DNA from 3 places in the Pseudomonas sp. CAU 1711 genome. Region 3 is predicted to be linked to each of the others. Evidence: riboswitches for the same ligand, from Rfam matches in the RefSeq annotation. Region 3 holds a riboswitch; each other region holds the start of a gene.
The links. A riboswitch is a leader RNA that binds a small molecule or an ion and turns the genes downstream of it on or off. The one in region 3 is predicted to bind cobalamin.

Region 1: linked by a shared signal. The riboswitch ahead of AAFN46_RS00470 (TonB-dependent receptor) and the one ahead of AAFN46_RS09450 (CbtB domain-containing protein) in region 3 are both predicted to bind cobalamin.
Region 2: linked by a shared signal. The riboswitch ahead of AAFN46_RS01085 (energy-coupling factor ABC transporter permease) and the one ahead of AAFN46_RS09450 (CbtB domain-containing protein) in region 3 are both predicted to bind cobalamin.

What each region holds. Positions count from the first base shown of each region.
Region 1 is NZ_JBDQQT010000001.1:104,541-109,778, reverse strand. It holds gene ispA ((2E,6E)-farnesyl diphosphate synthase) at 1-424, shown strand, start outside; gene dxs (1-deoxy-D-xylulose-5-phosphate synthase) at 507-2,411, shown strand; cobalamin riboswitch at 2,463-2,670, shown strand; gene AAFN46_RS00470 (TonB-dependent receptor) at 2,751-4,634, shown strand; gene AAFN46_RS00465 (cobalamin-binding protein) at 4,735-5,238, opposite strand, start outside.
Region 2 is NZ_JBDQQT010000001.1:245,996-251,233, forward strand. It holds gene amrB (AmmeMemoRadiSam system protein B) at 1-668, shown strand, start outside; gene amrS (AmmeMemoRadiSam system radical SAM enzyme) at 661-1,731, shown strand; gene AAFN46_RS01075 (MFS transporter) at 1,918-3,069, opposite strand; gene AAFN46_RS01080 (hypothetical protein) at 3,175-3,315, opposite strand; cobalamin riboswitch at 3,417-3,612, shown strand; gene AAFN46_RS01085 (energy-coupling factor ABC transporter permease) at 3,666-4,346, shown strand; gene AAFN46_RS01090 (heme-binding protein) at 4,431-4,919, opposite strand; gene AAFN46_RS01095 (response regulator) at 5,017-5,238, opposite strand, start outside.
Region 3 is NZ_JBDQQT010000007.1:39,719-44,956, forward strand. It holds RNA gene AAFN46_RS09420 (sX9 sRNA) at 4-79, opposite strand; gene AAFN46_RS09425 (DNA-3-methyladenine glycosylase I) at 191-862, opposite strand; gene AAFN46_RS09430 (hypothetical protein) at 926-1,222, shown strand; gene cobM (precorrin-4 C(11)-methyltransferase) at 1,191-1,958, opposite strand; gene AAFN46_RS09440 (cobalamin biosynthesis protein) at 1,972-2,358, opposite strand; gene AAFN46_RS09445 (CbtA family protein) at 2,363-3,085, opposite strand; gene AAFN46_RS09450 (CbtB domain-containing protein) at 3,097-3,282, opposite strand; cobalamin riboswitch at 3,381-3,602, opposite strand; cobalamin riboswitch at 3,664-3,919, shown strand; gene cobW (cobalamin biosynthesis protein CobW) at 4,014-5,063, shown strand; gene cobN (cobaltochelatase subunit CobN) at 5,225-5,238, shown strand, end outside.

The DNA of each region.
Region 1 (5,238 bases), on a different contig from region 3:
CGGCCAGGCCATCGACCTCGAGTCGGTGGGCCGGCGCATCGACCGCTCCGCCCTGGAGACCATGCACCGGCACAAGACCGGCGCGCTGATCGAGGCCAGCGTGCAGCTCGGTGCCCTGGCCAGCGGCAATGCCGACGAGCGCGCCCTGCGCTGCCTGAGCCAGTATGCCCAGGCCATCGGCCTGGCCTTCCAGGTGCAGGACGACATCCTCGACGTGGAGAGCGACACCGCCACCCTGGGCAAGACCCAGGGCAAGGACCAGGCCCACGACAAGCCGACCTACCCCGCCCTGCTCGGCCTCGACGCCGCCAAGGCCTACGCCCTGGAGCTGCGCGACCAGGCCCTGCACGCCCTGCGCGCCTTCGGCGACAGCGCCGAGCCGCTGCGCGAGCTGGCCCGCTACATAGTCGAGCGGCGCAGCTGAGCGCGACATCGCGGCAATTGGGCGCGGACCGGCGCATCGGGTAAACTGCCGCATCTTTTGCATACCTATAACGATTCGCCTGATGCCGACCACCTTTCACGAGATCCCTCGCGAGCGCCCCGCCACGCCCCTGCTCGACCGCGCGGACACCCCGGACGGCCTGCGCCGCCTGGCGGAGAGCGAGCTGGAGACCCTCGCCGACGAGCTGCGCCAGTACCTGCTGTACAGCGTCGGCCAGACCGGCGGGCACTTCGGCGCCGGTCTCGGCGTGGTCGAGCTGACCATCGCCCTGCACTACGTCTTCGATACCCCCGACGACCGCCTGGTATGGGACGTCGGCCACCAGGCCTATCCGCACAAAATCCTCACCGGCCGCCGCGAGCGCATGGCCACGCTGCGCCAGAAGGACGGCCTGGCCGCCTTCCCGCGGCGCAGCGAGAGCGAATACGACACCTTCGGCGTCGGCCACTCCAGCACCAGCATCAGTGCCGCACTGGGCATGGCCATCGCCGCGCGCATGCAGGGCAGCAAACGCAAGGCGGTGGCGGTGATCGGCGACGGCGCACTGACCGCCGGCATGGCCTTCGAGGCGCTCAACCATGCCTCCGACGTCAAGGCCAACATGCTCGTCGTGCTCAACGACAACGACATGTCGATCTCCAAGAACGTCGGCGGCCTGTCCAACTACCTGGCCAAGATCATCTCCAGCCGCACCTACGCCAGCGTGCGCGAGGGCAGCAAGAAGATCCTCTCCAGCCTGCCGGGCGCCTGGGAGATCGCGCGCAAGGTCGAGGAGCACGCCAAGGGCATGCTGGTGCCCGGCACCCTGTTCGAGGAGCTGGGCTGGAACTACGTCGGCCCCATCGACGGCCACGACCTGCCCACCCTGCTGGCCACCCTGCGCAATATGCGCGACCTGGACGGCCCGCAGTTCCTCCATGTGGTGACCAAGAAGGGCAAGGGCTTCGCCCCGGCCGAGGCCGACCCGATCGGCTACCACGCCATCACCAAGCTGGAGCCGCTGCAGGCCACCGGCCAGCCGAAGAAGGCCTCCGGGCCCAAGTACTCCAGCGTGTTCGGCCAGTGGCTGTGCGACATGGCCGCCGCAGACCCGCGCCTGGTCGGCATCACCCCGGCGATGAAGGAAGGCTCCGACCTGGTGGCCTTCAGCGAGCGCTACCCCGAGCGCTATTTCGACGTGGCCATCGCCGAGCAGCACGCGGTGACCCTGGCCGCGGGCCTGGCCTGCGACGGCGCCAAGCCGGTGGTGGCGATCTACTCCACCTTCCTGCAGCGCGCCTACGACCAGCTGATCCACGACGTGGCGGTGCAGAACCTCGACGTCACCTTCGCCATCGACCGCGCCGGTCTGGTCGGCGAGGACGGCCCGACCCACGCCGGCAGCTTCGACCTGTCCTACCTGCGCTGTATCCCCGGCATGCTGGTGATGACCCCCAGCGACGAGAACGAACTGCGCCTGCTGCTCTCCACCGGCTACCAGTTCCAGGGCCCGGCGGCGGTGCGCTACCCGCGCGGCAGCGGCCCCAACGCGACCATCGAGCCGGCGCTGCAGACGGTTGAGATCGGCAAGGCGGTGCTGCGCCGCCAGGGCCAGAAGGTCGCCCTGCTGGTGTTCGGCGTGCAACTGGCCGAGGCCCTGCAGGTGGGCGAGAAGCTGGATGCGACGGTGGTCGACATGCGCTTCGTCAAGCCGCTGGACCAGGCCCTGCTGCGCGAGCTGGCGGCCAGCCATGAGCTGCTGGTGAGCATCGAGGAAAACGCCGTGATGGGCGGCGCAGGCAGCGCGGTGAGCGAGTTCCTCGCCGCCGAGAACCTGCTCAAGCCGCTGCTGCACCTGGGCCTGCCGGACTACTACGTGGAACACGCCAAGCCGGCGCAGATGCTCGCCGAGTGCGGCCTGGACGCGGCCGGCATCGGGGCCGCCGTGTGTCGCCGCCTGCAGCAACTTGAGCCGCGCTCAAGCTGAACCCGACTAAACTCGCTTGAGCTGCAACACGCCGTGCACTAAGGTGCGCGGCGTTTTTGCTTTCCATCGGGTGCGCCGGCCACAGGCCGGCGATAATCGGGAAGCCGGTGCGCTGCATAAGCAATCCCGGCGCTGCCCCCGCAACGGTAATCGACCGCAGCCTGGCTGCAGGTCCGCGCAACGCCACTGGGTTCCCCCCGGGAAGGCAGGCGGATCGGTGTCGAGAGCCCGGAGACCGGCCCGCTGGATTTCGACTGGTGCTGCGGAGGGCCGCGCCGTCAGGCGCCGCCGCGCGCCTGTGCCGGCCCTCCTCGAAGCGCGAACCTTTGAGGATCATCGATGAAGCTGTCCCATTCCCTGCCCCTCTCGGCCCTGGCCGCGGCCCTGCTTCCCGGCACCCTCCCGGCCGCCGAGCAGGAGGCTGCGATCAAGCTGCCCGAAACCCTGATCACCGCCAATCGCGAGGTGCAGCAGCGCGCCGCCAGCAGCAGCGCCAGCACGGTGTTCACCCGCGCCGATATCGAGCGCCTGCAGCCCACCTCGGTGGTCGAGCTGCTCAACCGCGTGCCCGGCGTTCAGGTCACCAGCAACGGCACCGGCAGCCTGGCCGGCCTGTATATCCGCGGCACCAAGTCGGCCCAGAGCCTGGTGCTGGTGGACGGCATGCGCATCGGCTCGGCCAGCTCCGGCGACAGCAACCTGCAGCACCTCAATGTCGAGCAGATCGAGCGCATCGAGGTGCTGCGCGGCCCGCGCTCGGCGGTGTATGGCGCCGACGCCATCGGCGGCGTGGTGCAGATATTCACCCGCCGCAGCGCCGGCGACGGCCTGCGCCCCTTCGTACGCATGAGCTATGGCAGCAACGACAGCTGGCGGCGCAGCGCCGGCCTCTCCGGTGGCGACGAACGGACCCGCTTCAGCCTGGCCGGTAGCCTCGACGAAACCGACGGCATCGATCGCACCGGCCCCTCCTACGACTCCGACCAGGACCACGACGCCTATCGCAACAAGGCCTTCAGCCTGAGCCTCAGCCATAGTTTCAGCGACAGCCTGGAGGCCGGCATCAACGTGCTGGACCAGCGCGGCCGCAGCGAGTTCGACAACCCCTTCGGCCGCTTCGACATGGCCACCTTCGAGTCGGTCGGCCAGCAGCCCTACAGCGACTTCAGCCTCAGCAGCGTCTCCAGCTACCTCGACGCGCAGATCAACGACGCCTGGAGCAGCCGCCTGGAACTCGGCCACGCCGAGAACCGCGAGAAGAGCCTGGACAAGCTCAGCGCCGAGCGCGGCGTGTTCAACACCTACCGCGACTCGCTCACCTGGCTCAACACCCTGGATCTGAACGACAGCCACAGCCTGCTGCTGGGCGGCGACTGGTACGAGGACCAGCTGAACAGCAACACCGCCTTCGCGCAGCAGCAGCGCTGGAACCAGGCGGCCTTCGTCCAGCACCGCTACCAGGGCGAAAGCTTCTCCACCGAACTGGGCCTGCGCCACGACAAGAACGAGCAGTTCGGCAGCGAGAACACCTGGAGCGGCGCCCTGACCCTGCCGCTGAACGCCACCAACGACCTGATCCTGTCCTACAGCGAAGGCTTCCGCGCGCCGACCTTCAACGACCTCTACTACCCGGACTACAGCAACCCGAACCTCAAGCCCGAGCACTCCAAGAGCTACGAGCTGCAGTGGCGCAGCCAGCTGGCCGAGAGCACCAGCCTGGAGGCCTCGCTGTACCGCACCGATATCGAGGACGCCATCGCCAACGATCAGGACTTCATCCCGCAGAACATCGCCAAGGCACGCATCCACGGCTTCGAGGCAGCGCTGCAGCAGGAACTGTTCGGCTGGCAGGGCCAGCTGGGCGTGGCCTTCGTCGACCCGCGCGACCGCGACAGCGGCCACACCCTCAACCGCCGCGCCCGTCGCACCCTGAGCCTGGATCTGGACCGCAGCTTCGGCGACTTCGCCGTCGGCGCCAGCTGGCAGGCCGTCAGCAGCAGCTACGACGACCCGAACAATCAGTATCAACTGGGCGGCTACGGCCTAGTCGGCCTGCGCGGCAGCTGGCAGACGAGTTCCGAGCTGAAGCTGGAGGCGAAGATCGACAACCTGCTGGACAAGGATTACCAGCGCGCCCTGTACCAGCACGAAGGCCAGCGTTATGCCTACAGCCAGGAGGGCCGCAGCGCGCTGCTCGGCTTTGTCTGGACGCCCGAGCTGTAAGCGGCCCCGCTGACATAGGAGCGAGGGCGGCGCCGAGCCCTCTGCTCGCCAATGCAAGTGCGCGAGCAAGCTCGCCATCCTTGCCTCCTGAGGGCCGATCCTACCTGGCCCGAGCCAGCAACGCGCAGAGCTTCTCGGTAGCCGCCAGCATCTGGAAGCTGGGCCGTTCCAGGCCCTTGTCCGGCACCACCCACAGCTGCCGCAGACGCACCGCCGGCAACTGTGGCCAGGCCCGCCAGTGCTGCAGTTCTTCCTCGCTGCCGGCCAGTATCACCTGCGGCGCTCGGCTCAGCACCGCCTCGACGCTGACCTGCGGCGCCGGCAGCTGCAGGTCGGCGAAGATATTGCGCGCCCCGCACACGGCCAGGGCGTCGGCGATGATCTGCCGCCCGCCGATGCTGTACAGCGGCTGGTGCCAGACCTGGTAGAACACCGCCAGCGGCGGCTCGCGCCGGTACTGCCGGCGCAGCTCGGCCAGGCCCTGGAGAAACTCGTCGCGCAGCTGCCGGCCGCGCTCGCCGTGCCCGACCCGCGCGCCGATCTCGGCGAACTGCCCGGCCAGCTCCTCCAGATCATGCGGCTCGCCGACATAGAGCGGGATGCC
Region 2 (5,238 bases), on a different contig from region 3:
AGCGCCATGGCCTGCGCGGCGAGCTGCTCGACCTGCGCAATTCCGGCGACACCGCCGGCGACAAGGCGCGGGTGGTCGGCTATGCCGCCGTGGCCTTCTACGAGCCCGGCGCGCGGGTCGAGGAGCACGGCCCGGCGCTGCTGGCCGAGGCGCGCGACGCCATCGAGCGCGAGCTGGGTGGCGTCGGCCGCGCGCTGTCGGGGGCGGACTGGCTGGAGCGTCCCGGCGCCTGCTTCGTCACCCTTACCCGGGGCGGTCGCCTGCGCGGCTGCATCGGCAGCCTGGAGGCCCATCGCAGCCTGCGCGAGGACGTGCGCGACAACGCGGTCGGTGCGGCCTGCCGCGACCCGCGCTTCGCTCCGCTGCAGGCCGAGGAGCTGGCCGCCACGCGCATCGAGGTGTCGCTGCTGGGGCCCCAGGAGGCGCTGCCCTGCGCCGACGAGGCCGAGGCCCTGGCGCTGCTGCGCCCGGGGCACGACGGCCTGGTGCTGGAGTTCGCCGGGCAGCGCGTCACCTTCCTGCCGCAGGTCTGGGCGCATCTGCCGCAGCCTGCCGAGTTCCTCGCCGAGCTCAGGCACAAGGCCGGCCTGGCGGCCGACTTCTGGCACCCCGAGCTGCGCCTGTCGCGCTACGCCGTGCGCAAGTGGCGGGAGGCCTACCATGACTGACTATCCCGGCCGCTGGTGGCACCGCCTGGAAGACGGCCGCATCCAGTGCGACCTGTGTCCGCGCGACTGCAAGCTGCGCGCCGGCCAGCGCGGCGCCTGTTTCGTGCGCCAGTGCGACGGCGAGCAGATGGTGCTGACCACCTACGGCCGTTCCTCCGGCTTCTGCATCGACCCGATCGAGAAGAAGCCGCTCAACCACTACCTGCCCGGCAGCTCGGTACTGTCCTTCGGCACCGCCGGCTGCAACCTGGCCTGCAAGTTCTGCCAGAACTGGGACATCAGCAAGTCGCGCGAGATGGACAGCCTGCTGGACCAGGCCAGCCCCGAGCGCATCGCCCGCGCCGCCGTCGAGGCCGGCTGCGCCAGCGTGGCCTTCACCTACAACGACCCGGTGATCTTCGCCGAGTACGCCATCGACACCGCCCGGGCCTGCCGCGCGCTGGGCCTGCACCCGGTGGCGGTGACCGCCGGCTATATCCATGCCGAGCCCAGGCGCGAGTTCTACGCGGCGATGGACGCGGCCAACGTCGACCTCAAGGCCTTCACCGAGGAGTTCTACTTCCGCTTAAGCGGCGCCCACCTGCAGCCGGTGCTGGATACCCTGGTCTACCTGTGCCACGAGACGCAGGTGTGGACCGAGATCACCACCCTGCTGATCCCCGGTTACAACGACGGCAATGCCGAGATCGAGGCGCTGTGCCGCTGGGTGCGCGACGAACTGGGCGAGGAGGTGCCGCTGCACTTCACCGCCTTCCATCCCGACTTCAAGATGCTCGACGTGCCGCCGACGCCGCCCGAGACCCTCAGCCGCGCCCGTGCCATCGGCCTGGCCCAGGGCCTGCGCCACGTCTACACCGGCAACGTGCACGACACCGAGGGCGGCACCACCTTCTGCCCCGGCTGCGGCGCCGCGCTGATCGTGCGCGACTGGCACCGCATCCTGCACTACCGGCTCGACGACGACGGCCACTGCTTGGCCTGCGGCCGGCGCCTGGTCGGGCGCTTCCGCCCCTTCGCCGGCGCCTTCGGCCAGCGCCGCATCCCGGTGCGCCTGAGCGCCTAGGCAGGGGCGCCATGTGGCGAACCCCCGATGCGACGGCGATGGGAATCGCTGCGCGGCTCGACCCATCCTAGGTGCTAGCCCCTCTCCCTCCGGGAGAGGGTTGGGGTGAGGGAGCGTCTCCGAGCCGTCTGACGTGGCCCTCACCTCCGGCCCCTCTCCCATGGGGAGAGGGGAGCCACACTCCACCTAGGCCGTGCGCGCGGCCCTGCGCCGCAGGGCGCCGGCGGCGCTCACCACGAACAGGCTGGCGGCCAGGCACAGCGCCAGCGGCAGGCCCTGCGGGCCGCTGGCCATCAGCGCGCCGCTGAGCAGCGGGCCGAGCAGGCTGCCGACGCCCCACAGCAGGCCGACGCAGGCGTTGGCGGTGATCAGGTCGGGGCCGCGGAAGTGCTGGCCGATCAGCACCAGGGCCAGGGTATAGATGCCGCCGGCGGCCGCGCCGAGCAGCACCAGCGCCGGCCACAGCAGCGTGCGCTGTTCGATCAGCCAGGGCAGGGCCAGGCCCAGCGCCAGGGTCAGCACCCCGCAGGCCAGGTGCAGGGCGCGCCGGTCGAGGCGGTCGGACAGCCAGCCCAGCGGCACCTGAAACAGCATGTCGCCGGCCAGGATCACGCTGGCCATCAGCGCCGCCACGCCCAGCGCCCAGCCGTGGGCGCCGGCGTACAGCGGAAACAGCGACAGCACCACGGCATCGAAGAAGGCGAAGAACAGCACGCCCAGGCACAGGGCCGGCGCCACGCGGACGAAGCCGAGCAGGGAGAAGCGCCGTGGCGCCTGCTCGGCCGGCTCCGACCCGTGCGCCGGCAGGCTGTGCCAGACCAGCGCCAGGGCCAGCAGGTTGGCCAGCAGCACCAGCAGCACCGGCCAGGCGCTGGCGGCGCCGAACAGGCTGATCAGCAGCGGGCCGCCCAGCTGGCAGCCGGTGAAGCAGGCCGCGTACAGCGCCACCACCTGACCGCGCCTGCTTTCGTTGCACAGCTCGTTGACCCAGCTCTCGCCCAGTATCACCAGCACGCCCATGCCCAGGCCCAGCAGCAGGCGCGCGGCGACCAGCAGCACCAGCGACGGCGCCTCCGCCAGCAGGGCGAGCAGGCCGAGCAGGCACAGGACGAAACAGCCCAGGTACAGCGAGCGGCCGCTGAACTGACGGCACAGGCGGTTCACCAGCAGGGCGGCGAGCATCATGCCGGCCGCCGGCAGGGCGGACATCAGGCCGATGACCAGGCTGCCGAAGCCGGTCTGGTGCAGGCGCAGCGCCACCAGCGGCAGGGTGGCGCCCATGCTCAGGCCGACCACGGACACGGCGAAGATCAGGACGAACAATGACCAGCGATGCATATCTCTCTCCCGCCCGTTTGCGGCCCGGGCGCGGCCAATAGCGATGAGCCCCCGCGCGGCGGGCGCGCGAGGCGATGGAGCGGCGCCGAGGCGGCCGCGGAAGGCTCAGCGGCAGCGGGGAGGAGAGAAGGTGAAGGCGAACAGCACGCTGCGCCGGCGCTTGAGCTTGGCGTCGCCCGGCCGGGTGCGCGCCAGCAGCTCGGGATCGGGCTGGGCGGAGCAGGGCAGGTGGGCGAGCGACAGCATGGCGGTAGAGCGTGTGGTCGGGAATGGGGCCGCGCAGTCTAGGCCCGGGGCTGGTCGGGGTCAACGCGCGGCGGACGGGCTGTCTTTTGTCGGGCCGGAGCGCTAAGGTGGCCGCCGATGGTTCCGCCTGCGGGCGGATGAAAAGGGAACAGGGTGCGGCGCATGTCGCCAACGCCCTGGCTGCCCCCGCAACTGTAAGCGGCGAGCGAAGCCCACACGCCACTGGCCCCAGGCCGGGAAGGCGGGCGGAGCGCCGAGCCGCGAGCCAGGAGACCTGCCATCGCCCAGGGGCCCCGCGCCCGACCCTCTCATCCAGATCGCCGCGCGGTGGGCGCGGCAAAGGAACCCATATGCACATCGAACCCGGCGTCGTCGAAGGCGCCAAGCTCTTGCTCAGTTATGCCACCGCCAGCGCCGCCTTTGGCCTGAGCCTCAAGCTGGCCCGTGACAGCCTGCGCGACAACGGCGGCGCGCTGGCCCTGGCCCTGCGCAGCCTGATCGCCACGGCCCTGGTGTTCTGCTTCTTCGAGGTCCTGCCGCACCATCCGGTGGGCGTCTCCGAGGTGCACCTGATCCTCGGCTCGACCCTGCTGCTGCTGTTCGGTGCCGGCGCCGCGGCCGTCGGTCTGGCCACCGGCCTGCTGCTCCAGGGCCTGCTCTTCGCCCAGTTCGACCTGCCGCAGTACGGCATGAACGTCACCACCCTGCTGCTGCCGCTGTGGGGCATCCAGCTGCTGGCCAGGCGCATCATCCCGGCGCGCACCGCTTATGTGGACACCTCCTACAAGCAGGCGCTGGCCCTGTCCACCGCCTACCAGGGCGGCATCGTCGCCTGGGTGGCCTTCTGGGCCTTCTACGGCAACGGTTTCGGCGCCGACAACCTGGCCTCGGTGGGCAGCTTCGGCCTGGCCTACATGAGCGTGATCCTGCTCGAGCCGCTGGTCGACCTCGGCGTGCTGGCGCTCGCCAAGTCCCTGTCCCGCTACAGCCAGGGCCCGCTGTTCAACGTGCGCCTGCACCAGCCGGCCTGATCCCGCCGCCCGGCCGGAGTTCCGCTCCGGCTGTCTCGGCGTCGCGCCAACGCGGCCCGTGAGGCGGGTTGGCGCGACGGCCTCTTACTCGAACAGCGCGGCGTTTGCCGCCAGGACCTCATCGGCACACTGGGCGTCCAGATGGCCACCCGGGGCGCCGGCCACGCCTATGGCGCCGATGAGGCTGTCGCCGGCCTTGAGCGGAACGCCACCGCCGAGCAGGAGGAAGCCGGGGATATCGGTCAGGTTGCTGGCGCCCGGGTTCTTCTGCGCGTTTTCCATCATGGTCAGGGTCGCCACCTTGGTGGACGCGGCGGTGAAGGCCTTGGCGCGGCTGGACTCGATGGTGTGGGGGCCGGCATTGTCGGCGCGCGCGAATGCCTTCAGCAGGCCGGCGCGGTCCACCACCGCGGCGCTCACGTTGTAGCCCTTGGCCTGGCAGGCGCTGACGGTGGCAGTCACCAGTCGCTGGGCGTCGGCAGTCGAGATGTTGCTTTCCTGCAGCACGGCGGCCTGGGCGGCGCCGGTGAAAGTCAGGGCGCAGAACAGTGCGGCGAGAGGGTAACGAGGCATGGCTATGTCCTTCTGTGCGGCGAGTTGAGGAGCGGCCAGTGTGCTCGGCGCCGGGCGACGGCGGTATGCGGTCGGCTACGCCCTGGCCTCCGTAGCGCTACGGAGAGGACGGGTCCAGCAGGCTGGCGTACTGGCGGATGAGCTGGGCCAGCGAGTCGGCCTCGAGCTTGTCGAAGACATGGGCCCGATAGGTTTCCACGGTGCGCGGCGACAGGTCGAATTCGCGCGCGATCTCCTTGTTGCTCATGCCCTGGACTATGCGCACCAGCACTTCGCGCTCGCGCCCGGAAAGGCGTGCCAGGCGCTCGGCGGCCGCCTG
Region 3 (5,238 bases):
CTCGGACCGCAAAGCGTAGCGAGCGGGTGTCAGCTCGGTGCGGCCGGAGCACAGGAACCGGAATGTACAGCTAGTACATTCAGATGACTCGCTCCGCTCGCTCTGGCGAGCCGCACTAACTTGCGTTCAGTCGGCGTACCGACTGTCCGAGCACCGCCCGCATCGGGATCACGCCCGCGCAGTAGCTTTTTCAGTGATTGACCGTATGCGCCAGCATCACCGACAGCTGGCACAGCGGCCGGCCGCTCTGCTCGTGCCACAGGTTGAAGGCTTTCTGCACGGCGGCCAGTTCCTTGAGGCTGGTCGGCGCCTTGTCGACTATCTTCTGGGCCTTGAGCGCGGCGACCATGTCGTCGGTGGGGATGAAGGTGTCCTTGCCGACCATGCGCAGGAAGCGTGGCGCCGACTGTCCGCCGAGCTGGCTGCCGTGCTTGGCCAGGTACTTCCACAGGCCGACGATGTCGGTCACCGGCCAGTCGGCGATCAGCGCGGCGAAGCTGCCCTTGTCCTTGCGCACGTCGAGCACGAACTGGGCGTTGCGCGGCACGCTCTTGAGCTTGCCCAGGTGACGGATCAGGCGCTGGTCCTGCATCAGCCGCTCCAGGTGCTCGCCGCCCATCAGCACCACCTTGTCCGGGTCGAAGCCGAAGAACACCTCCTCGAAGGCCGGCCACTTGGCATCCACCAGGCTGTGCTTGAGACCGGCGCGGAACACCCGCAGGGCCATCAGCGACAGGTAGCGGTCGTCGCCCAGCGCGCGCAGCTCGGCGTCGCTCCTGGGCTGAGGCAGCATGGCCTCCAGTGCGGCGGCCGAGCCGAAGCGGTTGAGACAGTATTCGTGGAGCCACTGATAGTCGCGCATGCCGATCCTCCTGCTGGCCGCACAGGTTGCCCGCACCCTCGCCAGCGCGCAATATCGCCCGCCATGAACGATCCGCTCGAAGCTTTCTTCCAGCACTGCCAGGCCCTGCTGCAAAACGACGCCGGCACCCTCGCCCGCCTGCGGGCGGCCGGTTTCGCCTGCACGACCGACCATTGGCAATTCCGCCTGCCGCAACTGCACCAGTGGCTGGCGCCGCAACTGGACTACCCGAGCTTTCGTCGGGCGCTCTATGCCGGCACGCTGAACAGCCGACTGCAGGCGCTGGGCGGCGAGATCGCCATCGCCGACAACCGGGGCAACACCGACCTCAGCCTGTACTGTCTGCGCCGTCTTTCCTGAACAGGTGGCGGGTCGCCTCGGCATACAGCGCCGACTCGGCGAACTCCGTCGCATCCAGCACCCGGCCGACCAGGATCAGCGCGGTGCGGCGAAAATCCTTGCCGGCCACCCGCGCCTCGATATCCGCCAGGGTGCCGCGCACCCAGTCCTGATCCGGCCAGCTGGCCCGATGCACCACGGCGATCGGGCAGTCGGCGCCATAGTGCGGCAGCAGCTCGGCGACGATGCGCGACAAATGCTGCACGCCGAGGTGGATGGCCAGGGTCGCGCGGTGGCTGGCCAGGGCGCCCAGTTCCTCCCCTGCCGGCATCGGCGAGTTGTGCCCGTAGCGGGTGAGGATCAGCGTCTGCGCCACGCCCGGCAGGGTCAGCTCGGCCTCCAGCAGCGCCGCGCAGGCGGCCGTGGCGGTCACCCCGGGAACTATCTCGAAGGGAATGCCCAGCGCGCGCAGCTCGCGGAGCTGCTCGCCGATGGCGCCGTACAGCGAGGGGTCGCCGGAATGCACGCGAGCCACGTCCTGCCCCCTGGCATGGGCCTCGGCCAGCAGCGCGATGATCTCACCCAGATGCAGTTCGGCAGTATTCACCACCCGCTCGGCGCTGTGGCCCTGCAGCACGGCCGCGGGCACCAGCGAGCCGGCGTAGAGGATCAGTGGGCAGCTGCGGATCAGCCGTTGGCCCTTGACGGTGATCAGCTCGGGGTCGCCGGGGCCGGCGCCGATGAAATAGACGGTCATGGCAGTTTCCTCTTCAGGCGCGGGCGATGGCCAGGGTGGCAACGGCGCTGCGCCGCTTCGCACAGACGAGAATGGCGGGACGCCCGGCGCGCTCGCTGGCGCAGGCCAGGGCGCTGGCCTCGGCCACACTGGCGGCGCCGGTTAGCTGGCGCACCGACTCCGAGCCTTCACTCAGCCGCGATTCGTAGAGTGCCAGTCGCTCGGCGGCGTAGAACTCCAGGGATAGATTCAGCTCGGCGGCCAGTTGCAACAATCCGGGCTCCTCGTGCTTGTGCGCACTGCTGGCCAGGCCATGCAGCGCGCTCAGCGGCAGCGCGAGCCGTTCCAGGGTCTGTTCCAGCAGTTCGCGCAGCTCGCTCGCCGTGCAGCCACGCCGGCAGCCGAGACCGGCGATCAGCACCGGCTCAGGCGCCCGGCCGTTCGCCACGGGCGAAGAACCAGGCGGCGGCCAGACCGAGGGCGGACCAGAACAGCGCGTTGGTCAGCAGCGAGGCGAGGATAAACTCGCGCCCCAGCGCTTCGGGGGCCAGGCTCTGGTGCACCTGCGGCTGCGGCGCGCCGATCAGATGCGGCACGGCCAGCAACGCCAGGCCGACGCCACGCACCGTCCAGCCACGACCGAAGGCGATCAGTCCCAGGCCGGCGGCGCTGGCGACGACGGTGCCGAGCCACCAGTACTGGCGCAGCTGCAGGTCGGCGGCGGCCGTGCCCGGCAGCTCCGGCGGCAGGCCGGCGGACGGCGCCAGGCTGAACACGACGAAGCCGCCCAGGCCCCAGAGCAGGCCCTGCCAGATGCGGCGCGGCGCGCGCAGGCTGAACAGGCCGGCCAGCACCAGGGCGAAGCCGACGGCCACCACCAGGTTGCTCAGGCCGGTGGCCAGGCTGCGCTGCCAGCCGTCCTCCGGTGCCCAGGCCTCGCCGTCGTGGCTATGGCCGGCGGCCTCCTCATGCTCATGTGCATGGGCGGTGACGGACGCCACATGGCCATGCTCGGCCACCGGCTCGGCGCTCTCGTAGGTCTCCGCCTCGAGGATCAACGGGGTAACCCACAGGCTCTGCAGCAGGGTCAGGAGGATGGCGGCCAGCAGGCCGGCGAAGCCCGCGGTCTGGGCGATGCGCTTGATCACGACGGGGGCTCTCAGTGGCAGGGGAAGGCGGCGCTGTGCCGGGTGTCGTGGGCGGCGTTGTGCATCGCCTCGATGGGCGAGAAGCCGGCGAAGAAGATCAACAGCGCGCCGAGCAGGCAGCTGCCGGCGGCGATGATCAGACGCCTGGACAGGGGGAGCGAGACGGCGACGGAGGACGACAGCGTGCGGCTGGACATGAGAAGCACCTTCCAAGGGTTGTCGGACCGGTAGAAGGAACGCAGCACGAGAACGGCCACGGAGGCCACGGGCCGGCGTACGCCCGCCCACCGCGGGTTGCCAAACAGGGGATTCAGGCCGGTCTCCGGGCTTGCGATGCCTTTGCAGGAACCGGGTCGGCCTTCCCATGCGCGCGGCACAGTGGCGGGGTGGACCCTTCGATCGCTTACCGTTGCGGGGGCAGCGCCGGACTCGCCCCCACTCGCGGAGAAAGGGCCCACCGGCTTCCCGTTTCACCTCGCGCACGGCGGCGCGGGGCACCTGAAACAGCCTTTCTAGAACATCATGAAGCCGCGTTCAGCGTCAACCGCGGCGGTTGACCATGCTCCGGGCACTGCGTAGCCTTGCAGCCTTTCCGAGGTTCTCCGTCCCGCGTGGGCGGAGCTAAGAGGGAACAGGGTCCTGCAAGCCCTGGCTGCCCCCGCAACTGTGAACGGATGAAATCCTTCGAAATGCCACTGCCCCGATGGGCGGGAAGGCGAAGGATCGGAACCCGAGCCTCTTACGATTTCGCCAGCCTGTGCGGCGAAATCGTAAAAGGTTCATTGTGGTTCCACGCCGTAAGCCAGGAGACCTGCCTCGCAAACCTTTCGACAACCGGGCGGGGTGATCCGGTGGTGTTCGGCCCTCGCTCCTGCGCGTGTGCCCCGCCCTGCCCGTCCGTCCTTTTCACGACGCTCCCGGGGCCGCCATGCAATCGCTCGCCAAACTTCCCGTCACCATAGTCACCGGCTTTCTCGGTGCCGGTAAAACCACCTTGCTCCGCCACCTGCTGGCCAATGCCGGCGGCCGCCGCATCGCGGTGATCGTCAACGAGTTCGGCGAGCTGGGCATCGACGGCGCCATCCTCAAGCAGTGCGCCATCGGCTGCACTGAGGAAGAGGCCGAGGGCCGCATCTTCGAGCTGGCCAACGGCTGCCTGTGCTGCACCGTGCAGGAGGAGTTCTTCCCGGTGATGCGCGAGCTGGTGGCGCGTCGCGGCGAGCTCGACCATATCCTCATCGAGACCTCCGGCCTGGCGCTGCCCAAGCCGCTGGTGCAGGCCTTCAACTGGCCGGAAATCCGCACCGCCTGCACCGTGGATGCGGTGATCACCGTGGTCGACAGCCCGGCCGTGGCCGCCGGCACTTTCGCCGCCTTCCCCGAGCAGGTGGACGCCCAGCGCAAACAGGACCCGAACCTGGATCACGAATCGCCGCTGCACGAGCTGTTCGCCGACCAGTTGGCCAGCGCCGACCTGGTGCTGCTGAACAAGACCGACCTGCTCGATGCCGACGCCCTGGCCGCCGTGCGCGCCGAAGTGACCGAGGAGCTGCCGCCTGCGGTCAAGCTGATCGAGGCCCAGGGCGGCGACCTGCCGCTCAGCGTGCTGATCGGCCTGAACTGCGCGACCGAACTGCATATCGACGGCCGCCGCACCCACCACGACGAGGAACACGAAGACCACGACCACGACGAATTCGACTCCTTCGACCTGGTCCTGCCGGAGGCCGAGGAAGCACGTCTGCTCAGCGCCCTGAAGGACGCCGTGGCCAGACACGGCATCCTCCGCGTCAAGGGCTTCGCCGCCATCCCCGGCAAGGCCATGCGCCTGCTGGTGCAGGGCGTCGGCCAGCGCTTCGACCGCCACTTCGACCGCGCCTGGGGTGAAGGCGAAGCGCGGCAGAGCCGCCTGGTGCTGATCGGCCAAGGCCTCGACCGCGCCGCCATCGAGGCGGAGCTCGTGGCGGCGCTGGCGTGATGGGGTCAAGCCGTCTGAGGCTCCCTCACCCCCAGCCCCTCTCCCGAGGGGAGAGGGGGGAGAAGCTGCACCTGGCTGAAACCCTTGCGCCGGGCCAACCCCCTCTCCCTCCGGGAGAGGGCCGGGGTGAGGGTCTCTCAAGCCACACGGAGCCCTGACCCATGCACCTGCTGCG